3 regions of the Shewanella oncorhynchi genome follow, and region 1 is predicted to be linked to each of the others. Evidence: predicted binding sites of a transcription regulator. Region 1 holds the regulator's gene; each other region holds the start of a gene.
What was found. Region 1 encodes sigma-54, which starts transcription at its own class of promoters, with help from an activator protein. Its sites were predicted from a motif close to GTTGGCACGNNNNTNGNNT; they were not measured.

Region 1 (10,014 bases):
CCGAAATCTGTATCTTTGCTGACTAAAATCTGGATTAGCATAATTGAAGATGGATAAAGGATTGTCTCCAACGCAATTGCTTATATACTGCCTGCTTTGTGGCAATCCCTAGGTCATTCGTATTACCTAATGGACGTGATATTTCTTGCCCTTTTGAGCGGTATTCACAGTCATCAATCATATAAAGAGGTTATAAATGATGAAGTGTTTTCAGGCAGTGCAATCTAAACCATCCCTGTTAGCCATAGTGGTATTGACGACCGCGCTAGTTGCATCGGGTTGTACAACAATCAATCCCTATTCAAACGAAGAACAAACCGCTAAAGCGACCAGTGGCGCATTGATTGGTGCCGTCGCGGGTGCCGCAATTGGAGTGGTATCTTCGAGCAAGAGCGACCGCGGTAAAGGTGCCTTAATTGGTGCTGCATCGGGCGCTGCAGTCGGTGGTGGTATTGGTTATTACATGGATGTGCAAGAGACCAAATTACGCCAACAATTAGCCTCAACGGGCGTGAGTGTGACCCGTAACGGCGATAACATCATTTTGAATATGCCTAATGAAGTGACCTTCGGCGTAGATCAAACCGAGTTAAGTGACGGTGCTAAACGCGTGCTGAATTCAGTGGCGGTTGTGGCCAAGGAATACAGCAAAACGCAGCTTAACGTATTAGGTTATACGGACAGCAGTGGTTCAGACTCTTACAATTTACGTCTGTCACAGGTCCGTGCTAGCGAAGTGGGTAATTACTTGATGAGTAAAGGCGTTGCCTCTGCCCGTGTAAAATCAAAAGGTATGGGTGAAGCGAGTCCTATTGCATCAAATGCCAATGCAAATGGCCGAGCACAAAACCGCCGCGTTCAGATCGTACTAATACCAACGGGTAAATAGTCTGGTCTAAGCACAAAGTTCTCGCTGAAAAAGTCGCCTGGGGCGACTTTTTTGTTTTCAGTGGTGGGCTAATTGAGTGATTAGCTTGCCGTGTTTCAATTAGACAATTTGTCCTTTATGAAGCGCACCTTGAGTGACCTGCACCACAAACATATCACTGCTCATTACCTTGGGATGACTTCAGTTTGATCCCTTTATCGATTTCACGTTCTGTATGGGGATAAGTCACAAGAATGACTTTTAGTGCCTAAAGGAGAATATGACTATGATAAGCAAAAATGTGTTAGTAGCCTTGAGTTTAAGTCCTGTCATCATGGTGACAGCTGTACAAGGAGTGCCGATGAAAGCCGAACTGACCACAGGAGTCGCGCCGATAGAACTGCGCGCCGCAGGCAGTTTAAAGGCTGCGATGAATGATATTATTGCTGCTTATCAAGCACAGTCGCAAATGAGTGTTGTAGCGCAATATGCGCCCTCAGGTTTATTGTTAAAACGTATTCAAGAGGGCGAGAAAGTCGATATCTTTGCCTCGGCGAATATGAAACATCCACAGGCATTAGTGGATTCAGGTCAGGGCGAAGCAGTGCAAATGTTTGCCCGTAATCAACTCTGCGCCATTGCTCAAGACACAGTTCAGGTGACGAGTGCGACCTTACTCGATACCTTGTTAGATCCTAAGATTAAAGTCGGCACCTCAACCCCGAAAGCTGACCCCGCGGGTGATTATGCCTGGGCCATTTTTGCTAAGGCCGAAGTGGTAAAACCTAATGCGAAAGCCGCGTTAGAGACCAAGGCATTACAACTGACGGGCGGCCCTGAGAGCGTTAAACCGCCTAAAGATCGCAACCCCTATGGCTGGGTGATGGAAAACAAGCAAGCGGATATCTTTTTAACCTATTGCACTAATGCTGTGCTGGCTAAAAAAGAAGTGCCGAGTTTACAAATCATCGACTTACCGCAGGAACTCGCCGTGGGTGCCGACTATGGTTTACTGGTTTTACAAGGCGCTAATACTGCCGCTAAGCCGTTAGCTGAGTTTATTCTATCGACCAAAGGCCAAGCGATTTTGAGCAGTTATGGTTTCCAACCTCCGGCAAAATAGCCTTCTTTAGTTTTCCTGCGGGATAAAAAACGGCACCTTTGAGGTGCCGTTTTTGTTATTAGCTCAAACTGTTAAAGCGTTAGTTCATCAGGTATAGCGTCGCTAACCCGAGGAATGCGAACAGGCCAACCACGTCAGTGACTGTGGTGAGCACCATACCGCCAGCGAGGGCAGGATCGATTTTAAGTCGTTTTAAAATCAATGGAATACTCGCACCTGCAAGCCCTGCTACTGTCATATTGATCAGCATAGCGCTACCAATTAAGCCCGCCAGTGCCATATCATCCTTCCATAGCCACACGGCGATAAAGACTAAAATTGACCACATCAAGCCATTGAGAAAACCAATAGATAGCTCTTTACCGATAAGCCAGCGGGCGTTGCTTTGGCCGATATGGCCTAAAGCAATACCACGGATCACAAGCGCTAAGGTCTGATTACCGGCAACACCGCCCATGCTAGGGACAATCGTCATTAGGATGGCGATAGTGGCAAATTGCTCAATAGTGCCTTCAAACATATTGCTGACCGACGAGGCGAGCAGGGCGGCGAATAAGTTTATAGTGAGCCAGAGCGAGCGACGTAGGGTACTTTTTAGCACAGGACCAAAGGTATCTTCATCTCCATCCATCCCCGCCATCCCCATCATGGAATGTTCAGCATCTTCGCGGATAACATCGACTACGTCATCGATTGTGATACGCCCGAGCAGTTTACCATCACTGTCGACGACAGGTGCCGATACCCAGTCATTGCGTTCGAATTTCTGCGCGACTTCGCTGTCGGACATGCTCACCGGAATACTTTGAATATTGGGATCCATGATATTGCGAATTGTGGTGCTTGGCGCGCAAGTCAGCAGATCTGCCAGCCTAACCCCGCCAAGGACTTTGTCCTGTTTGTCGACCACATATAAGGTATCTGTGGTGTCGGGTAGGTTGCCCCTTTGCCGAAGATAGCGCAGCACCACATCGATATTCACATCGGGTCTTAAGGTGACTGTATCTGTGTTCATCAAGCTGCCGGCGGTCTCATCTGGATAAGATAGGGCTTGTTCTACCCTCAGGCGATTTTGTTCCGTCATCGACTGCAGCACTTGTTTGTAAACTGCGTCGGGTAGACTTCGCAGAATATAGGCGAGATCGTCGGTGTCCATGCTTGCTGTCGCTTTCGCGACTCGCTCAGGGCTCATGCTGCGGATAAGTGGGTCTTTGAGTTCTTCACTCAACTCATCGAGTATGTCGCCTATTTGTTCCTGATCGATGAGCTGCCACAATACTTGTCTGGCACTTGGCGGTGATGATTCTAAGATCAGCGCGATATCTGAGGCGGCCATTTTTTGCAGCATATTACGCACGTGTACGAACATGCCGCTGCTAAGCGCTTGGTTTAACTGGTCAAGACTATGTCCGGTGTGATCGTTTTCTGCATTATCTACGGGCATTTGTCCTCCATGGTGCGGCAAATTGGTTTGAGATCTTGGTGTTGGGCTATGATTTAGCGGTGACTAAGCGTCAGTCGATGACACAGATTAAGGCGGCTAAGGTAAGGTTAAGGCCAGCGCAATGACCGCTAGTGTAATCGCCTGTAGCTTGTATCGTCGAGCGACAAATGTTTTGCCATGTCTGAATGGCAAGTTTTTTAAACTAGACATGAAGTGAAACTAACGATGAAGTGCTTAGTGTGAAGTGAAACTAACAGGCTTCGTCAAACTTAGCGTCGATTAAGGCACAAATAGCATCGAGAGCCGGCTCTGCATCTGGGCCTTCGGCGATAAGCTTAATGGTTTTACCCATACCAGTTTCAAGCATCAGTAAGCCAAGTACACTGGCGGCCGATGCTTGTTTATCGCCTTGGATTAAGGTGATGGTCGCATCAAACTCGGAAGCCAGTACCACCAACTTAGTGGCGGCACGGGCATGTAAACCGAGCTTATTACAGATGGTTATCTGACGTTCAAGCTTTGGCATTATTGAGCTCTCGATGACGGGCATACACTTTATGTTTACCGTTACTAAAGCGTTTGGCCAATTGCTCTGCGACGTAAACCGATCTGTGCTGTCCACCTGTGCAGCCAATGGCCACAGTTAAATAACTGCGATTGTTACGCTCGAGGTGCGGCAGCCAAGTCTCCAGTAAATTTTCGATTTGCCAGATGAACTTATTAACCAGTGGTTGACGATTTAAGAACTCAGCTACGGGTTCATCTAAGCCAGTCAATGGCCGCAGCGCCAGCTCCCAGTGGGGATTGGGCAGGAAGCGCACATCGAACATAAAGTCGGCTTCGGTGGGCATTCCGTGCTTAAAGCCAAAGGACTCGAAGTTGATCACGAGTTCTTTATCGACACTACCAAGGAGAATTTGTCGGACTTGGTCGCTTAAATCATAGATATTCAAATTCGACGTATCTATGTAGTGATCGACCAGTTTTGACATAGGCTCAAGCAGTTTCCCCTCCAGCTTTATCGCTTCTTGCAAAGAGACTCGGCTCTTCGACAAAGGATGCAAACGGCGGGTTTCGCTGTAACGCTTGAGCAGAATTTTATCGCTGGAGTTAAGGAAGAAGCTCGTTAACTCAGTATCTGGAGGTAGGCTAGCGAGTTGTTTCACTAAGACCTTATCCTGCTCAGGCATGTTACGCACGTCGACACTGATGGCGACGAGATCGTTACTGCCTTTGAGTTGCTCAAGCAAACTGCCAATCAATGGCAAGGGAAGGTTATCGACACAATAATAGCCGAGATCTTCGAGTACCCTAAGGGCGACAGATTTGCCTGAGCCTGAGCGGCCCGACACTATGACCAGTTTCATCCAGTGATTACCTGATAGAGTTCCGTTTCATCATGCGTCTTGCGTAATTGCTTTAATATTTGCTTGTCGCTCAGCTTTTCGGCCATGCAAGACAAAGTACTTAAGTGCTGCTGACATTGGTCTGCAGGCACCAGTAGTGCAAATAAAATATCAACAGGTTGCTTATCGATAGCATCAAATGCTATCGGCTCTTCACACTTAATTAGTATGGCAATGGGCTGATCTATATCGGCTAGTCGACCATGTGGAATGGCGATGCCGTTACCTATACCTGTGCTCCCCATCTTTTCGCGCGCCACTAGGCTTTCGAATATCTCTTGAGATGAGAGGGTCGGGTACTGGGCAGCGACTAAGTCGCTGATGAGTTCCAGTACCTTTTTCTTGCTGCCCGGAGTGGCGCAGGTAGTGCACTCCGGCCGCAGTATGGTACAAAGTTCCATTATTAGTGTTTTGTTAACTTCTCTTTGTGTTTAATAACCTGACGGTCAAGCTTGTCAATCAGGGCGTCTATAGCGGCATACATGTCAGCATGCTCTGAAGTAGCAAAAACTTCACCACCTATGAGGTTTATTCTCGCTTCAGCAATTTGTTGCATTTTCTCAACATTGAGCACAACGTGCACATTATTGATCTGTTCGAAATGGCGTTCAAGTTTTGAAAACTTTTCTTCTACATATGCACGTAACGATTCGGTAATTTCGACATGGTGTCCACTTAGGTTTATTTGCATAGAAACGTCCTCCGATATCCACTGTAGGTTATAAACTTTTACGCTGATTAGAAGGTGGAATAAGCATAGCCTCTCGGTACTTCGCAATGGTTCTGCGGGCTACGTTGATCCCTTGTTCTGCCAGAAGTTGTGCCATCTTGCTATCGCTTAATGGTTTTTTCTGGTTTTCCGCTGCCACCAGTTTCTTTATAAAGGCTCTGATTGCTGTGGATGAGCACTCACCACCATCGTCAGTACCGACGTGGCTAGAGAAGAAGTATTTTAGTTCAAAAAGTCCCTTAGGGGTATGCATGTATTTTTGAGTTGTGACCCGTGAGATGGTGGACTCATGCATTTCTACCGCTTCGGCAATATCGTTAAGCACCATAGGCTTCATGGCTTCTTCACCGTACTCAAAGAAACCTTGCTGATATTGCACTATGCAATTAGCAACTTTAAGCAAAGTGTCGTTACGGCTTTCTAGACTCTTAATAAACCATTTAGCCTCTTGCAGATGGCCGCGAATAAATTGGCTATCGGCTTGGTTTTTTGTGCTGCGTGCCATAGAAGCATAATGTTGATTTACATTGATTTTGGGCATGCAGTCAGGATTAAGCTCAACGACCCAGCGGCCATTTTTCTTCGACACAGACACATCTGGGATAACGTATTCGTCATTATTGGGCGTGATCAACAAACCTGGGCGAGGATTGAGGGTTTGGATGAGTGCTATACCATCCCTTAATTCATCTTCTTTTAATTTAGTCTTACGCATCAATAACCTAAAATCACGGGCGGCGATCAGATCTAAATGATCTTTGATCAGCATGCGGGCGTTTTCTAGGTTGGGAGTATCAGCGGCGAAATGCGACAGTTGGATCAGCAGGCATTCACTTAAATCGCGTGCAGCAACGCCTATGGGATCAAAATGCTGAATGCGCTTGAGTACGGCTTCGACTTCGTCAAGCTCAACTTCAGGATTGCCCATGGCTTCGAGAATTTCTTCAGTGCTTTGGGTGAGATAGCCCTGATCGTCGATGGCATCAATAATGGCGGTGGCAATGGCTAAATCGGTTTCAGAAAACGGCGTGAGGTTTTTTTGCCATTCTAAGTGTTCGTACAAACCTTCACTGGTCTCACCTTGGAAGGGCATATCGTCTTCACGACTGCCGCCGGGGCCTGAGTTTGGGGAGGCGGTAAACACTTCATCCCATGTGGTGTCCATGGGGAGCTCATCGGGCATGGATTCTTTGGTTAGCGACTCTGCCGTGTCTATGGTGGAGCTGTCTTTTTCTGGTGGCAGAGTGCTAGATTCACTGAAATCCGTATCGGATAGCGTTTGGTTTACAGGGGTTTTAGTGGCGTCGAATTGATCCTCTTCCAGCTCGAGAAGGGGATTAGAATCTAATGCTTGCTGGATCTCTTGCTGCAGTTCTAATGACGACAGTTGCAACAGACGTATAGCCTGTTGTAATTGTGGCGTCATGGTTAACTGTTGACCCAGTTTGAGCTGGAGTGACGCTTTCATGTTACCGCTGATCCCTACGTTATTATTGTTGGATGAGGTCGCTTATTATCATTTTGAGTGAAGCCCAATGGCGGTATAAATTGCCTCCATTGGCTTCGCTCGATTAACTATAGCCTGAATTGTTCACCTAAGTACACAGCCCTAACTTGCTGATTGTCTAAGATCTCTGCTGGAGTTCCTTCGGCAATCAGGTTTCCGTGACTCACAATATAAGCATGTTCACATACATCTAATGTCTCGCGGACATTATGGTCTGTGATCAGTACGCCAAGGCCGCGACTTTTGAGTTGTTCGATAATCTTCTTGATGTCGATAACCGAAATAGGATCGACGCCAGCAAACGGTTCATCGAGCAAAATGAACTTAGGATTAGCGGCTAAAGCCCGCGCAATTTCGACGCGACGACGTTCGCCACCCGACAATGACATGCCTTGGCTGTCACGGATGTGGGTGATATGAAACTCTTCGAGCAGATGTTCTAGTTCTTCTTCTCGTTCTTCATTTTTAAGTTCTTTACGAGTTTGCAGTACGGCCATGATGTTGTCATGAACAGTTAGCTTACGAAAGATACTGGCTTCTTGCGGTAAGTAACCTATGCCTTTGCGGGCACGCAGATGCATAGGATCTGCGGTTAAATCATCATCGTCGATAAAGATATGTCCCTTATCGCTCTTCACTAGCCCGACAACCATGTAAAAGGTCGTGGTTTTACCTGCACCGTTTGGACCGAGTAGGCCAACGACTTGACCGGTTTTTACCGTCAGACTGACGTCTTTAACCACTTGGCGACTCTTGTAACTTTTCGCCAGATTTTGTGCTCTTAAGGTGATTTGGGTCATTTAGAGTCCTGCTTTTTTACAGGTTTATCCGCCGGAGCGTCTGATTTAGCATCATCTTGATAGTTTTCAGGCTGAATAATAGTGATCACGCGATCGTCACCACTGCCAGTACTCTCGGCCATCAATTTCTGTTGAATCATGTTATAGCGGATTAAATTGCCTGTAACTTGGCTACCCGCTTGATCTAATGACGCCATACCTTTCAGTGTTAAGGTGCGGCTTGCCATATCGTAACGAATTTCTTTCGCGCTAGCCGATGCAGGACGGCCATCGTCTAATATTTGGCTATACGTAGCAGGGTTACCTGTGGCGACCAAAGTTTTGCTATTTTCACCTTCAGCGGAAAATGCACGCAGTTCATTTGCTTGGATTTTTATTGAGCCTTGGGTAACTTCAACCGGACCAAAGAAAATGATCTGGTTGTTTTTGATATCCGCAGTTTGGCTCACAGCTTTAATTTTGACTTCTTGCTTTAAGTCGCCGACTTTCGCGAAAGCACTCATGCTCATAATTAGCATTAGGCTGGCAAGTAATACGTTATTTTGCTTCATATGTTCCTACTACCTGACTGGTCAATTGCACTTCTTGCGCGTTGAGGTCGGCATAAAGGCCTTGGCCTTGAATATTAAAATCTTTCCCTGTGACGTAAATGGTACGGTCAGAGGTCATTATCATAGTGTTGAGATCGAGTTCCAGATAACTGGTGGACAAGGTCTGAATCGGTTCTTCTGGGCTAATGGCATCGATAATAACATTATTTTCTAATACAACCTTGCCAGTTTCCTTGTTTAGCTTGCCCTGATCTGCCCTGAGTTGCCATTGTGCTTTACCTTGGTCTGGATAAACAAGATAAACAGGTTGAGTAAAGAAAGTTTGATTCGTTGAATCATAATGTTCCATGTGTTTCGCCGTCACACGGCTATTCACTAGTCCTTGCTCATTGAACTCAACACTGCGCAGATCTTCAACGATGAAATCTGGGGTATTTTGATCTTTTACTCTGTTATCGGAATCACCGCTGTGTTTGTTCTGGACCTGCCAGTAAAGCGCTAGTGCAGTTCCAAAAAAAGCGATAATCGCGAGTGTCACACGACTCATATACTCATTCCATGGGCCGAAGTGAATTTATTTTGACTTAGGAGTAACAGATCTGTGAGTTCACGCAGTGCACCGTGGCCACCATTGAGCGTAGTCACAAAATGGGCGTGTTGGCGTACATAGGGGTGGCCGTCAGCAACACTGACCGCTAAACCGACGACATTCATCACGGGGAGATCGACAATATCATCACCGATATAAGCCACTTCTTCTGGGGTGACACCATAAAGTGCGAGCAATGCTTCATAGGGCTCGAACTTATTGTCTACGCCTTGGTAAATATGGGTAACACCAAGGGCTGTCATACGGTTTTCAACGATTTTGGATTGACGTCCTGTGATCACGGCGAGGTTGAAACCGCTGGTGAGTAGTGAGCGCACGCCATAACCGTCACGGGTATGGAAGGCTTTGAGCTCTTCGCCACTATTGCTCAAGTAAATACGGCCGTCGGAAAACACCCCATCGACGTCACAAATCAACAGTTTAATCTTTTGCGCGCGTTGCCACACATCATCACTGATTGGGCCGTAAAATCCTTGCTGTGGCATTAAATGACTCCTGCTTTAACCATGTCTAGCATGTTAAGAGCGCCGATAGGATGGCGGTCTTTATCAATAACAATTAATCCGTTGATGTTTTTTGAGTCCATCACTTGCAGCGCTTGGGCGGCCAATACATTATCCGTGATCGTCACGCAGTTACGGGTCATCACATCGGCAATGGGCGTCGTGCGTAAATTCACTTCGGCATCAATAACGCGGCGTAAATCACCGTCGGTGAAGATACCAACCAGCTTGCGCTGATCATCAATAATCGCCGTCATGCCTAAGCCTTTCTTGGAGATTTCGTACAGAGCTTCTGTGATGCAAATATCGTGGTTAACGAGCGGTAAGTCATCACCGCTGTGCATGACATCGCAGACTTTTAACAATAACTTGCGTCCTAAAGCTCCGCCAGGATGGGACATAGCAAAATCATCACGGGTAAAGCCTTTCGCTTGTAGTAGCGCAATGGCGATGGCATCGCCCATCACTAAGG
Region 2 (10,014 bases), 2.4 Mb from region 1:
GCTGAACAAACGCAGTCGGTAACACGGGTAACAATAGAAACAGTGTTACCCAGCCGAGAACGAGCTGTAGTATCGGATCGGGTTGTAAATAGGTTGCTCTGGCGCAGAGTAAACCAAGCAGTAATAACCCAGCAGCAAACAGCAATAATAGAGGTCGGTACTGAGTACTCAGAGTTTGAATATAAAATGCATTTTTAGAAGGTTGATTGAGTTTCACTGAACTTGTTCCTTGTTCCAAAAATTATCTCACCATTCAATATTGACCTGTGCCAGTCACAATAAGAGGCATTGATAGTTTGCACAATCAACACCTAACTCATTTCTAGACGCTTTCGAGTTAAACCAAAGACTCACATCAACGTAAATACCAGTTGCGATATAACTCATACTGCAAATATAAGCTGCAACTTTGCAGTTGCAGCTAAGGTGTTATTGACCCGCAGCAGTATCCTCACCGGTCCAGAGTCGCATAATACGATAAGGCGGTTTGGCTGTTTCGGCTTTTCCATTAAAGGCTTTTGCTTTATGCAATTGGTTCACTGAAATATATAACCAGCCTGTTTCACCAAATTGCACACTATCAGGAAAATCCAGTAGTGGAGAACTGACCGCTGTTGTTAGTGTGCCTTTGTTATCTAGCATGGAAATGGCATTGTGGTTCAAATTGGTAAAGTAATGATTACCTTGTTTGGACGTTGCAGCGCCATCTGATACAGGCTTGGCTCCGACTAATTTTACCGTGGCGATAATTTTATCATTATTGCCTGTTTGTAAAGCTGCAGTCGATAACTGATACCAGTGAGTACCATTCATTGCACCATAATAGAGTGTACTTCCATCGGCAGATAAACTGATTGGATTGACCGCTACACTAGCGACTTTGCCATTAAACAATGTTGTTTTGTTATCTATGTTCATTACTGCATCCGCTTCGGCCTGCAGCGAGCTATGACCTGAAAAACGTATTGTATGGCCATCGTCGATACGCACCGCTAAGAGGCCAGGGTTGGCGATATCGGCTAAATAAATCCAGCCTTTTTGAGAGTCGACAACCAGATCCTGCATAAAGCTGCCTTTAGGCGCGAGAGCTTGTGGTAGGACGATTTGTTTATATAGACTGCCGTCCTTAATGTTGAATCCCCAAATCCTTGTCTGGCCTAATTCTAACCCCATATCTGCGGTCCAGAGGTGTCCAGCCTTGTCCTGAGCAATACCTAATAAGGTATCAAATTGAGCAGTATTGGCTGTCGATGTTTTTTGCAAATCCATTGAAGGCCAAGCTTTATAAGCGTTGGTCTCACGATTAACTTCAATCAATTGCAAACCTGATGGTGTATCAAATGGATGTACTGTGGCAAAAATCCGACCTTGTGCAGTGACGCTGACATTGCCAGGTCGTATTGGCAATTCAGCGACTGTTTCAAGACTTCCTACTGCTGGGGTGGCGTTCACAAAACTACTGGCTGTCAAAGAAAGCCATAATGCTGTTGTTAATAAGTGTTTCATATTCTATCTCCGCTTTTTCTGTTTAAGGGCTGTAGAATAGGAGTTATTATTTACAAAAAAAAGAGTATAAAGTTTAGCTCTGTTTCAATATTAATTTGATAATTAATGTTTATTCAGCAGTCGTTTCACCGGTCTCGACTTGCTGCTCGTACTTGCTGAGCTTGTTGTAGAGGGTTTTAACGCTGATCCCCAGTTGTTCGGCGGTATCCGTTTTATTACCTTGAGTGGTTTCTAGTGCTTGATAAATAGCGATTCTCTCTAAATCATCTAAGCGCATGCCTTGGGGGATAACAACTTGCTCACCACCACATAAACCCACTTCATTCGTCTGAGGTAGCTGTAAATGGCTGGGTAAAATATCCTGATCGGCCAGAATATAGGCTCGCTCAATTGCATGTTTTAATTCGCGCACATTACCAGACCAAGGGTACTTAGCAATCATCTGAATACAGTCTTCAGCTAAGCTCTTATTCTGCTTTTCGGCCACGTTACGATAGGCAAGAAAATGCTGCGCAAGCCCAATAATATCCTCGCCACGTTCCCGTAAGGGCGGAACGCGAATGGGAAACTGAGCCAAACGAAAGTACAAATCTTCTCGAAATAGCCCAGCCTCTATCGCCACTATGGGATCACGGTTAGTCGCTGCCACAATACGTACGTTTGCACGTTGCACTTTGTCGCCACCCACAGGACGATACTCGCTATTTTCCAACACTCTGAGTAACTTCACTTGATGATCAATCGGCATTTCGGTGACTTCATCGAGAAACAAGGTCCCGCCTTCAGCCTGTTCAAATACGCCTTTGTGATCGCGATTCGCCCCCGTAAATGCGCCTTTGACATGACCAAACAGCTCACTGTCGACCAATTCAGGGCTTAATGCACCACAGTTAATCGCAATAAAAGGCTCGTTCACCCTAGGGCTGGCAAGATGTATGGTATTAGCAACCAGTTCTTTCCCGACCCCACTTTCCCCAATAATCAGCACATTACTGCCTGTCGCAGAGACGCGACGAATTGTACGATATAGCTTGTGCATAGGAGCTGATGAACCAACAAGCAAACCGTATTGGTCTAGCTCGCTAGCAAAAGGATGCAGTCGATTAGGCGATGATGCTAAATACTGTGCAAAATCAGCAAAAATTTCGCTGATTAGCGGCATATCGTAAGGTTTGCGAAAGTGGTAACCCGCAAAATGAGACATTAACTGATCAAGATTAGGGTTTGGCTGACCATCGGAGAGAAAAATAAACTCAATATTTGACATGGCCGTATTATCCAGCAGCACAAGGTAATCTTCTCGACTAAGACTGGATAACTCAATAATGGCAACATCGACGTGATTTGCCCCTAGCTGCTCTATCCAAGGCAAGTCATCGACACTGCGTAGCTTATTAAAGTCAGCAGCGCCAGCAAGTTCGATGATTGCTTGCTCGGCGCCAACATCCTGCAAGTGATAAAAAAGTGTCAGTCGAGCCATGCGTATCTACTCCCTGTATGAAAAACTACTGTATGTCAGCCATGAAATTTTAACAACAGCAACGGTAATAGTTGCCGATGTTCTAAGATGATATCTCGATGAACTGAGAATATCAGTCTAAAAATCAGCCTGTTAAAATATCATTAAAAACGAGAACAGAATATGCATGGTAGCTGAACGAAACGAAATCAGTTTACCCAAGCAGTTAAACAATCTATGTCGAACACTGGCATTAGGAGGCCCATAATGAAGTCTAATGTTGTGCAACATCAGACTGATATCCGCGCCGATATCATGTTGATCGATGAAATCATCAAGCTGAATCAAGAAGGACTCACATTTTACAACCAAGCGAGGAGGTATGTCGAAGACTATAATCTTAAGCGTGTTTTTTCCGCCAAAGCTAACATCCACCAACGAATGTTAACTCGGTTTGAACAGCTGAGACGTTTGGCTGACGAGCCAATTAATGGCCTAAGTCACACCGTGCCCGTCACTTATACTCAAGCAACAGAATTGCTGCAACAGTGCCAAATTTCGCAGGCTATGACCGCCCTTGTCGACATAGAGCAGCAAGTGCTAATCCAAATAAAACAAGCAGTAAGGCAAGCACATCAGCCACAACTTGCAAACCAACTTGCAGAGGGTGCCGCTTGGCTGCAAATGAGTTACGACGGTACGGGATCGCTCAATTACCATTAATTCCCTGTCGCTAAGTGAGCCATATTTAACCGACTCCCCCACTTTTACTACAGACATAATACCGCACTGATGAGTGCGGTTTTTTATGTTCGAATGATGGCTCAGCATGCCAGAAAAAATTACATTTTGTCGGTAAAAAAGACCGACCTAAAGGAAAATGCCAAGGTATAAAAACGCCAGACAAAACAATTAAAACATTAAAAATCATTACCTTAAAAACATTGGCACGATTGGCGCATTATCTAGCTTCGAGAAAACAACGGAGGATATGATTATGAAAACTACAACAGCATCAGTACTAGTGGCTTTACTTGTCGGTTCAATCAGTTTAAATGTGGCCGCCGCCCAAGATTGGAAAGACGGAACCAAGGATGCGTGGATCGATGGAAAAGCAGAAACCACTTTACTGCTCAACACGAATCTCAATTCCTTCGACATCATTACAGATGTCAAAGATGGTAAAGTGACGTTAACAGGTAAAGTGGAAAGCAGTGTGGATAAAGCCCTCGCCACAGAGCTCATCAAGAGCTTAGATGGGGTGAAAGATGTCGATAACCAACTCACTGTGATGAATGAAAAAGAAGGCACCAGTGAAGTTGTTGCCACCTTAACTGACTCTAAAGTTGCCACAGTCATCAAAACGCGTTTACTGTTTTCAACTGACGTATCCGGCACCCAAATTAATGTGGATGTTGCCAATGGCATAGTCACATTGAAAGGTGAAGTTACCAGCGATGCAGAACGTCAGTTAGCACTGAAAATTGCCGAAAATACCGACGATGTGAAAAAGGTCGTTGATAAAATTAAAGTTGTTAAAAAAGTGTCTTAACTCTCGCGACAACGGCATTTTTTAAATTAAACGTATTTTAAGTAACAGCACGCCGATCTAGACTCAAGGTTCGATAGTGCTTTATGAAAAAAGAATCAAAAAAACCAGCCTCAGCTTAATGCCGTTCACTTAAGAGTGAACGGCATTTTTCTTTGGTCTAACCGGGAACTTGTTTTTGCTCATTTTAAGAACTCGTGGATATGCCCTTTCCCGTTTACCATCCAGCTTAAATTGCCGTGCATTTCGTTCTATATCCAATACGTCTCTCGGGATATTCCCCGGTGTTTGTGATGACAGTTGTGTCAACTTGAAGATGATATAACTCGCCGCATCTCGAAAACTCAGTTGATTGGGGTGGACCGATGGCAAGCTTTTAGCCATCAGCAACATCTTATATCTAATGAGATTATAGGCCAGTAGCACGCCCCATAACTCTTGAGTCACCAGCTCCGGTAGTTGACTACGGAGCGTAAAACGGCTCTCCAGTAGATGTTGCTTCATCTCTCTGTAGCCCAGTTCTATTTCCCATCGATGGGCATATAAGTCGACGATGTCTTCGCTGGGGTAACGCATCGGGTCTGTCAACGAGGTCAAAATGGCGACTGGCTTACCTTTCACTGTCTTAGTCAATAAACGCGCTTCAAGAGTTTCAGGCAGCTGCGGCCATTTCTTTCTGGCCTGAGGTGTAGTGGTGAGTTTCACCCACTGATCATGCTTTCCTAGCGTTCGCACCACCTCATATTGAGTGCCTTTCTTCAATGGCAACAACCAGTGGCTATCAGGTTGCGCTTGCTGCCAAGCGTGTAACAGGCCGAGCGAGTAAAATCCTCGGTCAAATAGGGTTAGGCTGTAATTGGGAATGCTAGGAATGAGCTGGGATGCTAAGTTCATTTCATTTTCGGCAACCGAATCAAAGGCGCTGTTGACCAACAAATGGCTGCTTAATTCCATCAAGCAAACCATGCGAATTTGCGGATAAGCAGCTTCGCCTGAAGCGTTTGCGGTACGCGCAAAGGCGGCTTGATTTTGGACACTATCGGGTGTCCGCCACACTACACCGTCAACACCATACAAGTTAAGGCCGCACCAATGAGGATGTTCAGCTCTCGCGTGCCAGGTATTGGCGCTGCGACTAAATACTTCTCTAATAACCTCACTGCCCAATCGTTTACGCGCCTGAGTCACGGCGCTGCGTGCAACATAATCAATCTCTTGCGGCAAAACAATGTCGAGTTTGTTGATGAGTGACCGAACAGATTCCCCTCGGAACAAAGCCATTCCGATAACGGCCCAAATCATCGCGTCCATCGGCAATTTACGCCGTCTTAACGTCGCAACGCCCTGAGAGTCTAGGCAAGATTGAATTAACTCAGGTTCTAACACATCTGCTAAGCAGGTGAATTCGGTTAGGCGGGTAATATGAGTACGGGCGAGTGCTTCTGAGAGTTGCATAAAAAAATCCGATGACATGAGGTCATCGGATTTTGATCTTTTCAGCGAGATCGTCAAGCGATCTGTCTTAACTGATCGGCATTAAGCCTCAGCTGGTTTTTTTATGCCCATTTTCAGACTCAATCGAAAAGACTTACTCGCTTAAATTAAGAAGGGTGAATTCAGATGACTCGAATGATCATAAAGGAGAATAATTACAGAAAACTGAGCTAAAACGCAGGCGTTACTCAAGCTTCAAAGCCAAACTAAGCTTCAAAGTCAAACTAAGCTTCAAAGCCAAACTGGAATGCATAAAAATGTTGGCCATTCTCAATATTGATGGTCATAGTGCCAGTTAACCCCTGCAACTCCCCCGCCCCAGAATGGGGTACCACTTCTAAGATCAGACGATTTTGTCCATCGGTCATAATGCCAAAATGTTGTAACACAAAACTGCCCTGCTTACCGCACAAGTTACCAACCACTTGTTCAATGGCCACATAACCAGCTGAGCCCTTGACTGACGTCATAGCACTGAGCATTTCCCCTTTGCTGCGCCCCTCAAGCTCACCATAAAAGGTTTTATCTAAGCCCATACGCCCTAACGTCACACCACCAATGCCAGTAGCATAGGGGCTATCAGGAGTGAGCTTAACATCAAATTTTCCAGTGATTTTGCTAACTTGCATGACACTCTCCTTGTCGAAATCTTATGCTGACCTATTACCTGCTAACGCTTGCTATTGAAGCAAACATCACCCACTGACCGAAAAACAACTTAGCATAAGCCTGCGTAGATCCATAATGGCATTTACACGCTACTTATGTATGCTGGTCTCACTCACTACCATCTCTATGGTTTTGACTATTTCAGGGCTTTCAGACATGGGTTGGTCAGACGCTCTATCGCGATAAGTCACAGCAATTTTGAATGGGGCTTCAAAAGGATAAACAGGTTCAATACTATCAACTTCGATTCGATCGCCAAGCATGACACTGCCTAAGTGTTTCAAGCTATTGTGTTTAAAATCCAGATTAAACAATCCAAGATACCAAAATACGCCTGAACCTTGAGTCGTCACAATAAAGGGCGCCACAAAGGGCATAGTTTGCATTTTAGGATCATCTTGAATCGGTGCGTCACTTTGGGTGTCCGGCTCTAGAGCTGGATCGAAATTTAACGGTGTAATGCGTAAGTAATCAAGTAATGCTCGACCTTTTACCTCACCATCTTGGTAGTCGCCCATAGCAAACTCTGTTTGTTTGATCTTAATAAAATGAGTCAATGCAACGGACTTGCCGCCCTCAGGCAGCGTTATTTCAACAGGATTGGCGGTATTTAAGCTAAAGAGTTTGAGCATCACTTCCGATGCATTCGCCACAGGCTTTACCTCAAAAGGTGTCACAGTTTCGATCTCATTCGCCTGAGCCTGAGTTTTTTCATGCGCCATGGCCTCATCGTATTGCATCACCTGTCCATCTTCCATCACCATATAAATATCATCATTGGTCATGTTGAAACGGTAAATACCCGCAGCAAGTAAGGCTAATACCACTAAGGTTGCCGCTATGGTTAATTTTACAAACGTACTCATCTTCTCTCCCCAATCGCGCTCGTTATGCGCTACTTTTCTAACACCGATAAACTTCAAATCAATGTCGGAGCAGTATTACAGATACTGAGTTAAAGCGAAGTGGGTAAAGTGTAAAAAATGCCGCTATTTTGAATTTTGTCAGGCTAAGTTCAGCAACATGCCTTTTACTCGACCAATATGATGGGCTGAGTAAATACTCAGCCCAATACATCACTACTTTTCGTTTTTCCACAAGGCTGGGGTTTGGCTTGGTTGCCAATTGCTTTGGGAGAAATGCGCTTGCACTAAGGAATAGATTTTATCTTGATAGGACACAAACTCAGGTAGTTGATAATTATGCTGATCCTGCCAAGCAGGGGCATAGTTATCTAGCGTATCAAAACGATATCCTTGACGTTGAGCTTCTTCAACAAAACGCTTAATTTTAGGCAAGTTGATGGTTGCACCTTGTCCGCGGTGAGCATTCTCAAACAGGAAATCGTGGGTCAAGATAACCACTTTCCCGTTATGTAAACCATCACTACAATCTAAGTTCTGCGTACGACTGTTAAGCGGATTCATCGTCGTTCCAGCGCAGGTGTTGATCACTTGATTGACTTTTGCCACCAGCTCAACCCCATCAGCCATGGATTCAGCAGGAAAGGCAACCCCCCAATCCTCTGGTCCCCAGTCTAGATCCCAGCCAAATATTTTATAGTCACTCTCGGCGAGCATGTTTTGAATTTGCACCGCAACTTGCGAACTGTTGGTCGAGGTTTCTGCGGTACAAGCAAAAGCGGGGTCCCAAGGCGGCACAGTATCGGATGTCGCACACAAGCCATCGCCTTTGAGTTTACTGGTCACTCGCCAACCATTGGTGTAAGGCAAACGTGCCAACTTAGTCATCTTGTTATTGGGATAACTGGCGGCATTAGGAATAAGCTCAACCACTTTGGCCGTGTTCGTCACAAAATAGGTGAAATCGGTGGCCGCATCTTGATAGGATTTTACGGGCCAGAGTCCAACTTGATTACAATATGCCGCGCCAGATTGCACGCCATCAGTGCAGTTATGCAGCATATGATCGTAACTGTGGTTTGCCAGAATATGACCATCATCTAGCAAGCGTTGTAGAGCGACAGCCGCTAACGCCTCGTTTTCATCCCCTTCGCCATACATATGAAACGCATTAATAAAGAACGTCGCCTTGATATTGGCATCCTTTAACGCATCTAACAGCCCTAAGGTCGCGTCAATTGGACCATCATCAAAGGTAAGGTAAATGGTTTTATCGCTGGCGTAGGCCGCACTTAAGCCAGTACTCAAGCTCGCAACACAAAGCCCAACTGCAACGGCTATCGATTTCAGTTTCATGATTTCATCCTATAAATAATGTTTAAAGATGAATAAGTTAGTTCTCTTTACGCACTGGTTAATTCATAACCTGTAGACAGCGAGTTCACTCATCCGTTTAGCTTATCTATAGTGAGTAATCCCGCCGGCATTAGTTATACCATCCTAGCAACAAGCCATACTTTTCTACGCTAAGTCGATAAATCCTGCCTTTGCACCCAGTTAACCATCCCCTTCAAAGACAATAGAAAAATACCAATCCTAGTGTGAAAAGTACCGCATCAACAATTCGATAACAGGTAAGTTAACTGGAGAAAAAAACAACATAAAAGCACTACAGGGATGCAATAACATGTCAGAAGGTCAACTATTTAAGAGCTCTTTGCTCGCATTATGTATCGCTAACGCCTTGTTCGGGATGAGCTCAACCGCAGTCGCGGCGGAGCAACAAGAGGCAACAGCAGAAAATATTGAGGTAATCCAAGTACGCGGCATACGTCGCTCGATTGAAGCCTCAATGAATACCAAACGCTTCGCCGACTCCACGGTCGATGCTATCACCTCGGAAGATATCGGTAAGTTTCCCGATAAAAATATCGGTGATGCGCTGCAGCGCATTTCTGGGGTGACGGTCGATAGGCAATACGGTGAAGTGAGTGGGGTCACCATTCGTGGTACAGCGCCAGAACAGAGTCGTATTTTGCTGAACGGTCAAACCGTTGCGAGCACCTCTTGGTATGATCTTGGTCCTGCCACTCGAACCTTCAACATGGAATTATTGTCAGCCGAGCAAGTCAGTGCGGTTGAAGTCCACAAAACGCCAACCGCTAGCCTTGAAGAAGGTGCGCTGGGCGGCACTGTCGATCTCAAAACCCGTAAGCCCTTAGATCTCGATGCTCACACTTATCAAGTGGCGGGTGAGTTGAGCCAAAGCAGCCTGTACGATGAAACAGATCCGAGTGGATCTTTCGTCGGAAGCTGGAAAAATGATGATGAAAAATTTGGTATTTTAGGCGCTTACTCAGTAGAAAAACTCACCAGTGGTCGGCATGTATTAGAATCGCTCAGCGGTTACTATGAGTACTTTGCCGCTGATCCTGCACAAAACCAAGAATCAACTGTAGGAGCATGGGGGATTG
Region 3 (10,014 bases), 750 kb from region 1:
GACTTAAATTGGCTTAAACAGTATAGCTTGGCTAATAACCCCCTTTTTTCTGCATTAAAGTGTTGAAGTCAAACCAAAGTTGCAGCTAGGCATTTTTGCTAGTGGTATAAGCTATATATGGGGGTAAGGTTATTGCAACCCATTGTTTAAATTTAATTAATCTGAGCTTAAGTCTAAATGGATAGGGGTAGTCGATGAATAAACACGTTATTTTATGGGGAGTATTTTTTAGTCTGTCGTTAACTGCTTGTTCATCTTTTGACTTTAAGTTTGAGGATCATTCTGAGAAACAAGTCGATCCTCATCAACCCGCAAGCGATCCTATGGTGCAAGATAATGAACGTCGTATTCGAGATGCTAGAAAAGACGGGCAGTTAGAATCCGATTTTCTAAAACCTAGGTATCCAGTTAAGTTTAAATAAGAAGATGCCTTAGGAACTCACTTCAACCTCAATACTTAACTATCAATAGCAAGTATTAAGGTTGCTAGGGGAGAGGCGAAGAACTAACCCGCTTGACGACTGTTATCTATCGATTTTTTGTCATAATATTCAAACGGAAACAGATTACGAATCCTTTGCTTTACATTGTCACTCACGTTGGCAGAAATATGTAAGCGTACATCTCCTGATTTTTCAGCCCTAACAGTACAAGTCAGTTTTTCGGTTTTAGCGATTTGGCGGCATTCCCGTTCGAATCGTTCGGGGATCTTGCCCTTATGCTGAGTCATACGGCCATCTTTAAAATGCATTTCAAAAATAGTCAGACCTTTCTTGCCACCAAATATCAGTTTGTAAACGAGAAATATACCAATAGCGACAAAAATGAGTTTGAAAATATCGGCTGTCATAACGCCTCCTATTTTATGTTTGTAGAACCAAGATACTCCCGAGTTAGTTGTTTTAACAGTGCGCTAACGCGCAATTTTGAATTGGCAATAAAATGATTCCAGCCTAGACTTAACTGGCTAAGGAAAAGTAACCCCTCAGTTAAGGAAAACGCCATGTACTTATCAAATGCAGATCGTTGGTCATTATTGTGTAAGAAGCAAATTGATGTTATCGAAAAACTTGCTACACATTTCCCCGAGAGAAAAGCACATCTAAGTGAGCTCACTCAAGGGTGGCGCCATGTTCAACATCAAGTTCAAGCAGGTGATAGGCCTATGCCACTCGAGCTCATCAAATAAGCACGATTGAGTCATTTGGAACTAGATAGTTTGTATAAGAACGCAAAGCCACTCAATAATGAGTGGCTTTTTTATGTGGCGAATATAAAACTATCATTTATAGGGGTAAAGGATTAAGTGATTGTCTGTTGCGTGATGTCAATAAATTATCTTATACGCTCAATTTGAGCGTTTATTGTGCCAGTATTGAGGGCGCTATCGTTATTATTGAGGAAAGTCAGTTGCGCTTTGTACTGAACACTTCAAATTTCAGATACAAAAAAGCCACTCATTGAGTGGCTTTTTTGTTTATATGGTGCCGGCACCAAGAGTCGAACTCGGGACCTACTGATTACAAGTCAGTTGCTCTACCAACTGAGCTATGCCGGCGTAAAGCACGGTAATAAACCCAATCGAATTCATTACCTTAAAAGTGGTGCCCGAACCCGGAATCGAACCAGGGACACGAGGATTTTCAATCCTCTGCTCTACCGACTGAGCTATTCGGGCAACTAAACTAAGCGTTAGTTAACTACTTTGAACTAAGTCGTGAAGACCTTGTTCGTTCGAAGTGCGCGTATAATATAGTGCTCGCTTTAGCTGTGCAAGCCCTTTTTAAGTGACTGATTAACTATTAAACAAAATGCGCTTATTTATTTGATTCTTTCGTTTTACCCTTATTTTACCGCTGAAAGTTTCAGCACTTTAACGCCTATGGGTGTTCCTTTTGGCTGTTTATCCTAACTTCCTCATTTATTTATCTTCTATTTTGGAGAGAACAATTAAGGTTTAAGCTCATTTGTTGCAAGCAAGGAGCTGTGGAGCGCAGTGGGTATTGTTGAGCTTTGATTGATGGAAGCGGAGCAACTAAGAGTAAGCGAGTGGCTTCATTGTTTTATATAGTGCCGGCGGCACCAAGAGTCGAACTCGGGACCTACTGATATTATCAAGAGTAAGTCAGTTGCGATTGACCACAGACTTTATTAGTTATTATTCAAATTTCAGATACAAAAAAGCCACTCATTGAGTGGCTTCATTGTTTTATATGGTGCCGGCACCAAGAGTCGAACTCGGGACCTACTGATTACAAGTCAGTTGCTCTACCAACTGAGCTATGCCGGCTTAAATCTTTACTGCAATTTTTACTACAGAATAATGGTGCCCGAACCCGGAATCGAACCAGGGACACGAGGATTTTCAATCCTCTGCTCTACCGACTGAGCTATTCGGGCAACTAAACTAAGCGTTAGTTAACTACTTTGAACTCGTTGGCTAAGCCGTATCGTTCGAAGTGCGGCTATATTAGCTAGGGTGTTTGACCTCTGCAAGTGCTTTTTCCCGATAAATTACTCGTTCGGCTGTTTAATGCACATCTTGAGTGTTTTTTATCTCTTATTTTGCGAATTCAGTTCAATTTCATTCGTTGGCTGTATTTTTCAAGTCAGAGGGATACTGATGTTTACTATAGCGTTGTGCTCACAGATCATGATTTTTGGCTTACTTTCTAAAATTTAGAAAGATATAAGCGATTTTTACTGATTTTAGTTTTTAAATTTAGATTTATGATAATGAATATTATTTCATGGATAGCATGAAGAAAACGCGAGTACGGAGTCGCAGTATGTTTCGAAATAGTCAGTTTGCTTATGGAATTACCGCCATTGTGACCCATTGGTTGAGTGCGTTCGTCGTGATTGGGTTATTTGCAGTCGGTGTGTGGATGGTGGAGTTAACCTACTACAGTACTTGGTACAAGACTGCGCCGCATCTACATAAAAGTATTGGGATTCTGTTATTGGCTGCGACAATATTTCGTTTGGTATGGCGCTTAGTTAATCCCAAGCCTGTACCTGAGGCGAGTCATAAACCGTGGGAAAAGACGGCCGCACATTTGGCGCATTTTATTATTTATGTCTTGCTCTTTGTCATTATGACTGCTGGCATTTTGATCTCAACCGCAGATGGCCGTGGTATCTGGGTGTTTGATTGGTTTGAACTACCAGGATTGGGACTTTTGTTTGAAAACCAAGCTGATATCGCGGGTGATATTCACCAGTATGCGGCTTACAGCTTGATCGCGCTGGTCGTTATTCACGCGGCGGGCGCATTAAAACATCACTTTATCGATAAAGACACTACCCTACTTAGAATGATTAAATTTAAACGAGGATAATACAATGAAAAAGCAACTGTTAAGCGCACTGATTGGTGTATCTCTATTGGCTCCTGTGGCGGCTTCAGCTGCTGACTATGTGATTGATCATGAAGGCGCTCACGCTTCTATTACATTTAAAGTTAATCACTTAGGTTATAGCTATGTGGTGGGGCGTTTTAATGATTTTAGCGGCGATTTTAGCTACGATGCGGCTAAACCAACTGCGATGAAAGTGAATGTCACTGTGAATACATTAAGTGTCGATTCAAACCATGCTGAGCGTGACAAACATATTCGCGGTGAAGATTTCCTTAATACTGGCAAATTCGCTAAAGCGACCTTTGCATCTACTTCGGTGGAAGATAAAGGAAATGGCGATTTAGTGATTAACGGTAACTTAACTTTAAATGGTGTGACTAAACCCTTAGCGATCAAGGCCCATGCTGTGGGTGAAGGTCAGGATCCTTGGGGTGGCTACCGTGCCGGTTTTACTGGCACAACTACCTTTGCGATGAAAGACTTCGGTATCAAGATGGATTTAGGTCCAGCATCTAGCCATGTTGAATTAGATCTAGTGGTTGAAGGCGTGCGTAAGTAACTCTTTATTCTGCCATTTAGATAAACAAAAAGCGCCGAAGGGCGCTTTTTTGTAAGCTTTATACTTAGAGCCGACTAACGACCAGAATTAATCTTGGTCTTTTTCTGGTACAAAACCTTCAATTTCAACATCTTTACCTTCAAATAGGAAAGAGGTCATTTGTTCTTCAAGAAATTTACGATCATCAACATTCATCATGTTGAGTTTTTTCTCGTTGATCAGCATGGTTTGCTTTTTTTGCCATAGGCCCCAAGCTTCTTTGCTGATGTTATCAAAAATGCGCTTACCTAAATCACCTGGATACAGTTGAAAGTCTAGGCCGTCGGCTTCTTTATTTAAATATACGCAATTGACTGTACGCGCCATGATTATTCCTTACTGACTGCGGAGTGAACGAGTGATCCCAAATTGGCTAGCACGCGCTCGGTGGCGGCGGCGAGTCCCACTTTGGAAGGATGACTTATGTTATACCAGAGAGACTGGTTTTGTTCCATGACAGCACCCACGCTCTGTTTATCGCCGTGAGTTTTATCTAAGTTAAGCATCATGGGCTGAATATCTAAATGAAAGTGGCTAAATGTGTGCCTAAAGCCAGTTAACCATTCGAGTGGTTGCGCAGCAAACCCTTGCTCTTCAAGATGAGTTTCAAGTGCATTTTGGGTAGCAAACTCAGGGAAACACCAGAGCCCGCCCCAAATTCCCGCTGGCGGACGTTTAGCTAGAAAGACTTGATTGTCTTGCATCATCACTAACATCCACGCCGCTTTGGTCGGTATGGTTTTTTTAGGCTTCTTGCCGGGGAAATCGGTTTGTCTGCCAATCAGCTGAGCTTTGCAATCAATCGCTACAGGGCAAGCGGCACAGTTAGGTTTGCTACGAGTGCAAATACTGGCGCCGATATCCATCATGGCTTGATTATATTTCTGAATATCTTGCTGCGGTGTGAAGGCATCCGTCAGTTGCCAAAGTTGCTCTTCAACCGTCTTTTGCCCTGGCCAACCTGCGATTGCCCCATGTCTTGCTAATACACGTTTTACGTTGCCATCGAGAATGGGGTGATGTTGCCCAAGTGACAATGACAATACTGCGCCTGCCGTCGAGCGGCCGATGCCGGGTAGGGCGAGCACTTGTTCAAAATGTGTTGGAAATAATCCCTGATAATCATCGCGGATTATTTTGGCTGCTTTATGCAGATTACGCGCCCTAGCGTAATAGCCAAGACCGGTCCAATGATGTAATACCTCATCGTCTGGCGCGTTAGCAAGTGCTAACACATCGGGGAAACGCGCCATAAATTTAAGATAATAGGGAATAACAGTCGCAACCTGAGTTTGTTGCAGCATAATTTCAGAAACCCATACGCGATATGGGGTTTTATCTTGCTGCCAAGGGAGGGTTTTACGACCGTGATTGTCGTACCAAGAGACGATACGTGTAGCGAAGGAGGCTGTAGATTTCATCGGCGCAGTGTAGCGGCAGTTATCTTCTTAGACAAGCGTCAAAGATAAGTTGGCAAGGGATCTAAAGCTAAAAATCGCTGCTAAATTCGCACTCTTAAATAATCTTGGTATACTTTCGCCCCATTAGTGCTTGCACTGTATGTTGAACTTTGGATAATGCCCTTCTTTTATGATGGTGTTGTCCACTAGACGAGGCAAAAATGAGCGAAGTCACTACCGCTGAATTTAATGAAGAAGGCAAGTATCTGCGCAAGATCAGAAGCTTTGTCCTGAGAGAAGGTCGCCTAACCAAAGGCCAAGCACACGCTATTGAAAGCCAGTGGCCAACAATGGGTTTAGATTACAGCCCAGTGCCATTGGTACTAAGCGACGTTTTTGGTCGTGAAGCTGATACTGTGCTGGAAATTGGCTTTGGCATGGGCGCCTCTTTAGTACAAATGGCTAAAGATGCACCAGAGCAAAATTTCATTGGTATTGAAGTACATAAACCGGGTGTAGGCTCTTGCCTCAGTGATGCCGCCATTGCTGGTGTGACTAATTTACGTGTGTATCATCACGATGCCATGGAAGTATTAGAACATGCGATTGCTGACGGTTCATTAGCCCGAGTGCAATTGTTCTTCCCAGATCCTTGGCATAAAAAACGTCACCATAAACGCCGCATCGTGCAAGCTGAATTTGCCGAACTGATTCGTCGCAAGCTAAAAATTGGCGGTGTGTTCCATATGGCCACTGACTGGGAAGAGTACAGCGAGCATATGTTAGAGGTGATGCAAGCCGCTCCGGGTTATCAAAATCAGTCGGCCGACGGCAGTGTGGTGCCGCGTCCTGATCATCGTCCATTGACAAAGTTTGAAGCCCGCGGCCATAGATTGGGTCACGGTGTATGGGATCTGATGTTTGAGCGTATCGCTTAATCACGAACTCAATTTTAGCTAATTTTAAACACAAAAGGGAAAATCACTATGGCAACTAATCGTAGCCGTCGTTTACGTAAGAAAATGCGCGTTGATGAATTCCAAGAGTTAGGTTTCGATATGGCTTGGACTTTTGATGCATCAGTATCTGAAGCCGATATCGATGCAACTGTAGATAAATTCATCGATGAAGTGATCGAAACCCGTAAATTAGGTTTCCATGGCGGCGGCCACATCGAATGGGAAGGCATTATCGCCACCCAAACGATTGGTAAATGTACCGAAGAAGATATTGCTGCAGTTAAGGCATTCTGGGCGACCCAAAAAGTGTCTCAGGTTGAAGTTAGCGAACTGTACGACATTTGGTGGGGTTAATGCCCGAGTTGGCATTACTTGAGGAAGTGGTCGAGAAAGTTCGACCCTTGCTCGGCCAAGGAAAGGTTGCAAATTATATCCCCGCACTGGCCAGCGTTGATGCTGGCAAATTAGGCATTGCCGTCACGACTGTTGACGGTGAAACTTTAGGTGCGGGTGATTACCTTGAGCCGTTTTCGATTCAAAGTATCTCCAAAGTTTTCAGCTTAACCTTAGCGTTAACTTTATATGAAGAAGCCGAAATTTGGAGCCGAGTTGGCAAAGAACCTTCGGGTCATTCATTCAACTCTTTAGTACAAGTCGAGTTAGAACGTGGCAAGCCGCGTAATCCCTTTATCAATGCTGGCGCGTTAGTGATTGCTGACTTATTGCAGAGTCGTTTAGGCGCACCTAAACACAGAATGCTTGAGTTAGTCAGGCAACTAAGCCAAAACGATAAAGTGTGTTTCGATAAACAAGTAGCAGATTCAGAATATCAGCATAGTGCGCGCAATGCGGCTATCGCTTATTTGATGAAGTCATTTGGTAATTTTCAAGGTGATGTTGATACTGTGCTGCGCACCTATTTTCATTATTGCGCCTTGAAGATGAATTGTGCTGACTTGTCTAAGGCCATGTTGTATTTGGCTAATCGCGGTAAAAGTATCACAGGGACTGAGCTTATCTCTCAAGTGCAAACTCGGCAACTTAACGCTCTGTTGGCAACCTCGGGCTTATACGATGGTGCGGGTGAGTTTGCTTATCGTGTTGGTATGCCAGGTAAAAGTGGCGTCGGCGGCGGTATTATTGCCGTGATCCCTGGAGAACTGTCGATTTGTGTATGGTCGCCAGAACTCGATAATAATGGCAACTCACTTGCGGGCACTGCGATGCTTGAGCATCTCAGTCAGCGTCTCGGTCGTTCTATTTTCTAGTCTTATCTCTCGTTTTTTATTAGCACTATCAGACTAAATGTTAGCGAATTTCGCTAATGACCTTTTAGTGCTAACTTTCAAAATTAAACATAATCAAATCGTTATAAAGTTGGCACGTCTCCTGCTATAAGCTATTCAGTAGTTTAGGTTTATCGAATTATTCAGATTAAAGGACGAACAAAAATGAAATTAAATAAGTTATTAACTGGATTTGCATTATCTGGCGTGATTTTAGGGGCATCTAGCGTACAGCTGGCGCAAGCACAAATAGAGCCAAAAATAGATGAGCGCTGTGAAGTCTCCTTAAATTATGACGTTATGGTTGAGCCTAAAAAATTAGTTATGAGCGAGAAGGGCACAGAAAAGTATCGTATCGAAGTTGACAAGTTATTTGTGGAAGGTAAGCAAGTTAACTTAACCGACAAGCAGAAAAAATTGGTTACTCAATATGCCGATGAAGTTTCGACTCAAGTGCCAGAAGTGATTGAACTGGTGAATGAGGCAGTATCTCTTGCTTCCAAAGCGGTTGGTATGGCCTTAACACCTTTAATGGGTGATGCCGCTGGTGCAAAATTTGATGAAATGATGGCTGGCGTTCAAAAACGGGTTGATTCAGTGGCTTACAAGAATGGTGATAGCTTCTATTTAGGGGCGACTGAAGACTCGATGCAAAGTACATTTAACGATGAATTCGAGCAGGAAATGGAACAAATTGTCCAGAATTCAATTGGCGCCATTATGATGAACTTAGGTGGCCAAATCATGTCTGGTGGCGGTGAAAATTTTGAAGCCAAGATGGATACCTTCTCCAAAAAAATGGACAATTTAGGCCAAGATATTGAGCAACAAGTTGAGAGCCAATCTAAGGGATTAGAAGCTAAGGCTGACCGTTTGTGCGACCGATTTGAACATCTGTTAGTGCTTGAAAATCAATTGCGCCAAGAAGTGCCAGAACTAGCACCTTATGTGTTGACACAAAACTCAACCAAGGAACTGCGTGAATAGTTCTTGCAAATAGTTCTTGTAAATAGTTCTTGCGAATCGCCCTTAGTTTTAACTGCAATAACTTCTATCTCCTTGTGCATGAGTCAAACTTGAATGCTACGCCCCTAGTCAATTTATCGACTAGGGGCTTTTTTATTGGCTACGGTTTAATCGTGGTGACAACCCTTATGGCTAAGTTGATGTGGCTTATAGGCTAGGCTTGCAGCGATTTAGTTCGGAATGTTACAGTCTAGAGACGAATATTTGGTATACTCTTAAAATATAATTAAAAGCTGGCATATCAGTCAGATATAACCCCCTACTTTAGTGGACTTTTTCGGTCTAAATCTCTGCGTTATATCATTTTGATGCGAGATATCAATGCTATGGTTATTTTTAAGCGATGATTACGCTAACCATAGCTGCTCACCGAAAGTTAATATCATTGTCGTAAACAGCTTAAGGCGACTTCCATGTTAGAACTGTTAGAACCTATTGCGATTTTTACTCATGTGGCCAGAGCAGGTAGTTTTAGTGCCGCCGCAAGAAGGCTTGGGATCTCTAAGTCTAAGGTCAGTACACAAGTCGCCGATCTTGAACATAGACTTGGTGTTCAATTAATTCAACGTACCACCCGCAGCTTAAGTCTGACTGAAGCAGGGCATTTGCTGTATCTGCAAGGTGAAGAACTGCTGCGTGACGCTGAACAAGCGATAGCCAGCGTGCATAACTTAAATGATGCGACCCGCGGCGTGCTTAAGGTGGGGATTTCCCAATCCTTTGGAGTGATGCATATCATTCCTGCGTTGCCATCTTTTATGGCAAAACATCCTGAGCTTGAGCTACAAGTGAGCTTACTGGACCATAAAGTGGATGTCGTGAGCGAAGGCTTAGACTTACTGTTAACTATGTCTGAGCAATTACCGCTTGGCATGGTTGCTAGACCTCTGATGAAGTGTCAATTCCTGTTAGTTGCTTCGCCTGGCTATATTGCTCAACATGGCGAGCCAACTCGACCTGAGCAGCTAGTTGACCACAACTGTTTGGTCTATCAAGGCGAGTGGCACGAGCACAGCATGTGGCAATTTAAGAAGGGTGATGACTACTGTGAAATTGGCGTATCGGGTAATTTCAGGGTGGATAATGCGCCTGCATTAAAATCTGCTGCAATCAGTGGTCTTGGGGTTGTGTATCTTGCGAGTTATCTGATGGAAGATGAAATTGCCAAAGGGACATTAGTGCCTTTACTGAAGGATTGGCAATTGACCCACCATCTGCCATTGCAGGCGGTTTATCCCCGTCGTAAGCACTTAGCACCTAAGGTCAGTTCTTTTATCGAATTCATCAAAGATCACATAGGAACGCCACCGTATTGGGATGCTCCCTATGTCGAATTATTCAGTAAACGTCAGTAAAATAGGAAACATTGTTCTCAAAAGCAGT

Region 2: a site for sigma-54 is predicted at 3,909-3,927, ahead of RA178_RS15335 (BON domain-containing protein). Genes of this name have one in related genera too.
Region 3: a site for sigma-54 is predicted at 7,696-7,714, ahead of RA178_RS06780 (YggN family protein). Genes of this name have one in related genera too.

What each region holds. Positions count from the first base shown of each region.
Region 1 is NZ_CP132914.1:732,242-742,255, forward strand. It holds gene RA178_RS03325 (YiaD family glycine zipper/OmpA-like lipoprotein) at 200-889, shown strand; gene RA178_RS03330 (molybdate ABC transporter substrate-binding protein) at 1,155-1,991, shown strand; gene mgtE (magnesium transporter) at 2,071-3,435, opposite strand; gene RA178_RS03340 (HPr family phosphocarrier protein) at 3,686-3,961, opposite strand; gene rapZ (RNase adapter RapZ) at 3,948-4,802, opposite strand; gene ptsN (PTS IIA-like nitrogen regulatory protein PtsN) at 4,799-5,242, opposite strand; gene hpf (ribosome hibernation promoting factor) at 5,245-5,532, opposite strand; gene RA178_RS03360 (RNA polymerase factor sigma-54) at 5,561-7,039, opposite strand; gene lptB (LPS export ABC transporter ATP-binding protein) at 7,147-7,878, opposite strand; gene lptA (lipopolysaccharide transport periplasmic protein LptA) at 7,875-8,429, opposite strand; gene lptC (LPS export ABC transporter periplasmic protein LptC) at 8,416-8,976, opposite strand; gene kdsC (3-deoxy-manno-octulosonate-8-phosphatase KdsC) at 8,973-9,524, opposite strand; gene RA178_RS03385 (KpsF/GutQ family sugar-phosphate isomerase) at 9,524-10,014, opposite strand, start outside.
Region 2 is NZ_CP132914.1:3,407,014-3,417,027, forward strand. It holds gene RA178_RS15315 (hypothetical protein) at 1-217, opposite strand, end outside; gene RA178_RS15320 (L-dopachrome tautomerase-related protein) at 430-1,506, opposite strand; gene RA178_RS15325 (sigma-54 interaction domain-containing protein) at 1,616-2,986, opposite strand; gene RA178_RS15330 (glutamyl-tRNA reductase) at 3,233-3,688, shown strand; gene RA178_RS15335 (BON domain-containing protein) at 3,963-4,517, shown strand; gene RA178_RS15340 (IS4-like element ISSba6 family transposase) at 4,647-5,969, opposite strand; gene RA178_RS15345 (DUF3224 domain-containing protein) at 6,233-6,637, opposite strand; gene RA178_RS15350 (hypothetical protein) at 6,767-7,543, opposite strand; gene RA178_RS15355 (polysaccharide deacetylase family protein) at 7,757-8,896, opposite strand; gene RA178_RS15360 (TonB-dependent receptor) at 9,228-10,014, shown strand, end outside.
Region 3 is NZ_CP132914.1:1,485,678-1,495,691, forward strand. It holds gene RA178_RS06710 (hypothetical protein) at 195-422, shown strand; gene RA178_RS06715 (DUF3634 family protein) at 506-850, opposite strand; gene RA178_RS06720 (hypothetical protein) at 1,004-1,189, shown strand; tRNA gene RA178_RS06725 (tRNA-Thr) at 1,483-1,558, opposite strand; tRNA gene RA178_RS06730 (tRNA-Phe) at 1,603-1,678, opposite strand; tRNA gene RA178_RS06735 (tRNA-Thr) at 2,215-2,290, opposite strand; tRNA gene RA178_RS06740 (tRNA-Phe) at 2,325-2,400, opposite strand; gene RA178_RS06745 (cytochrome b) at 2,790-3,341, shown strand; gene RA178_RS06750 (YceI family protein) at 3,346-3,921, shown strand; gene RA178_RS06755 (oxidative damage protection protein) at 4,009-4,287, opposite strand; gene mutY (A/G-specific adenine glycosylase) at 4,290-5,381, opposite strand; gene trmB (tRNA (guanosine(46)-N7)-methyltransferase TrmB) at 5,582-6,298, shown strand; gene RA178_RS06770 (YggL family protein) at 6,347-6,673, shown strand; gene glsB (glutaminase B) at 6,673-7,587, shown strand; gene RA178_RS06780 (YggN family protein) at 7,771-8,592, shown strand; gene RA178_RS06785 (LysR family transcriptional regulator) at 9,045-9,986, shown strand.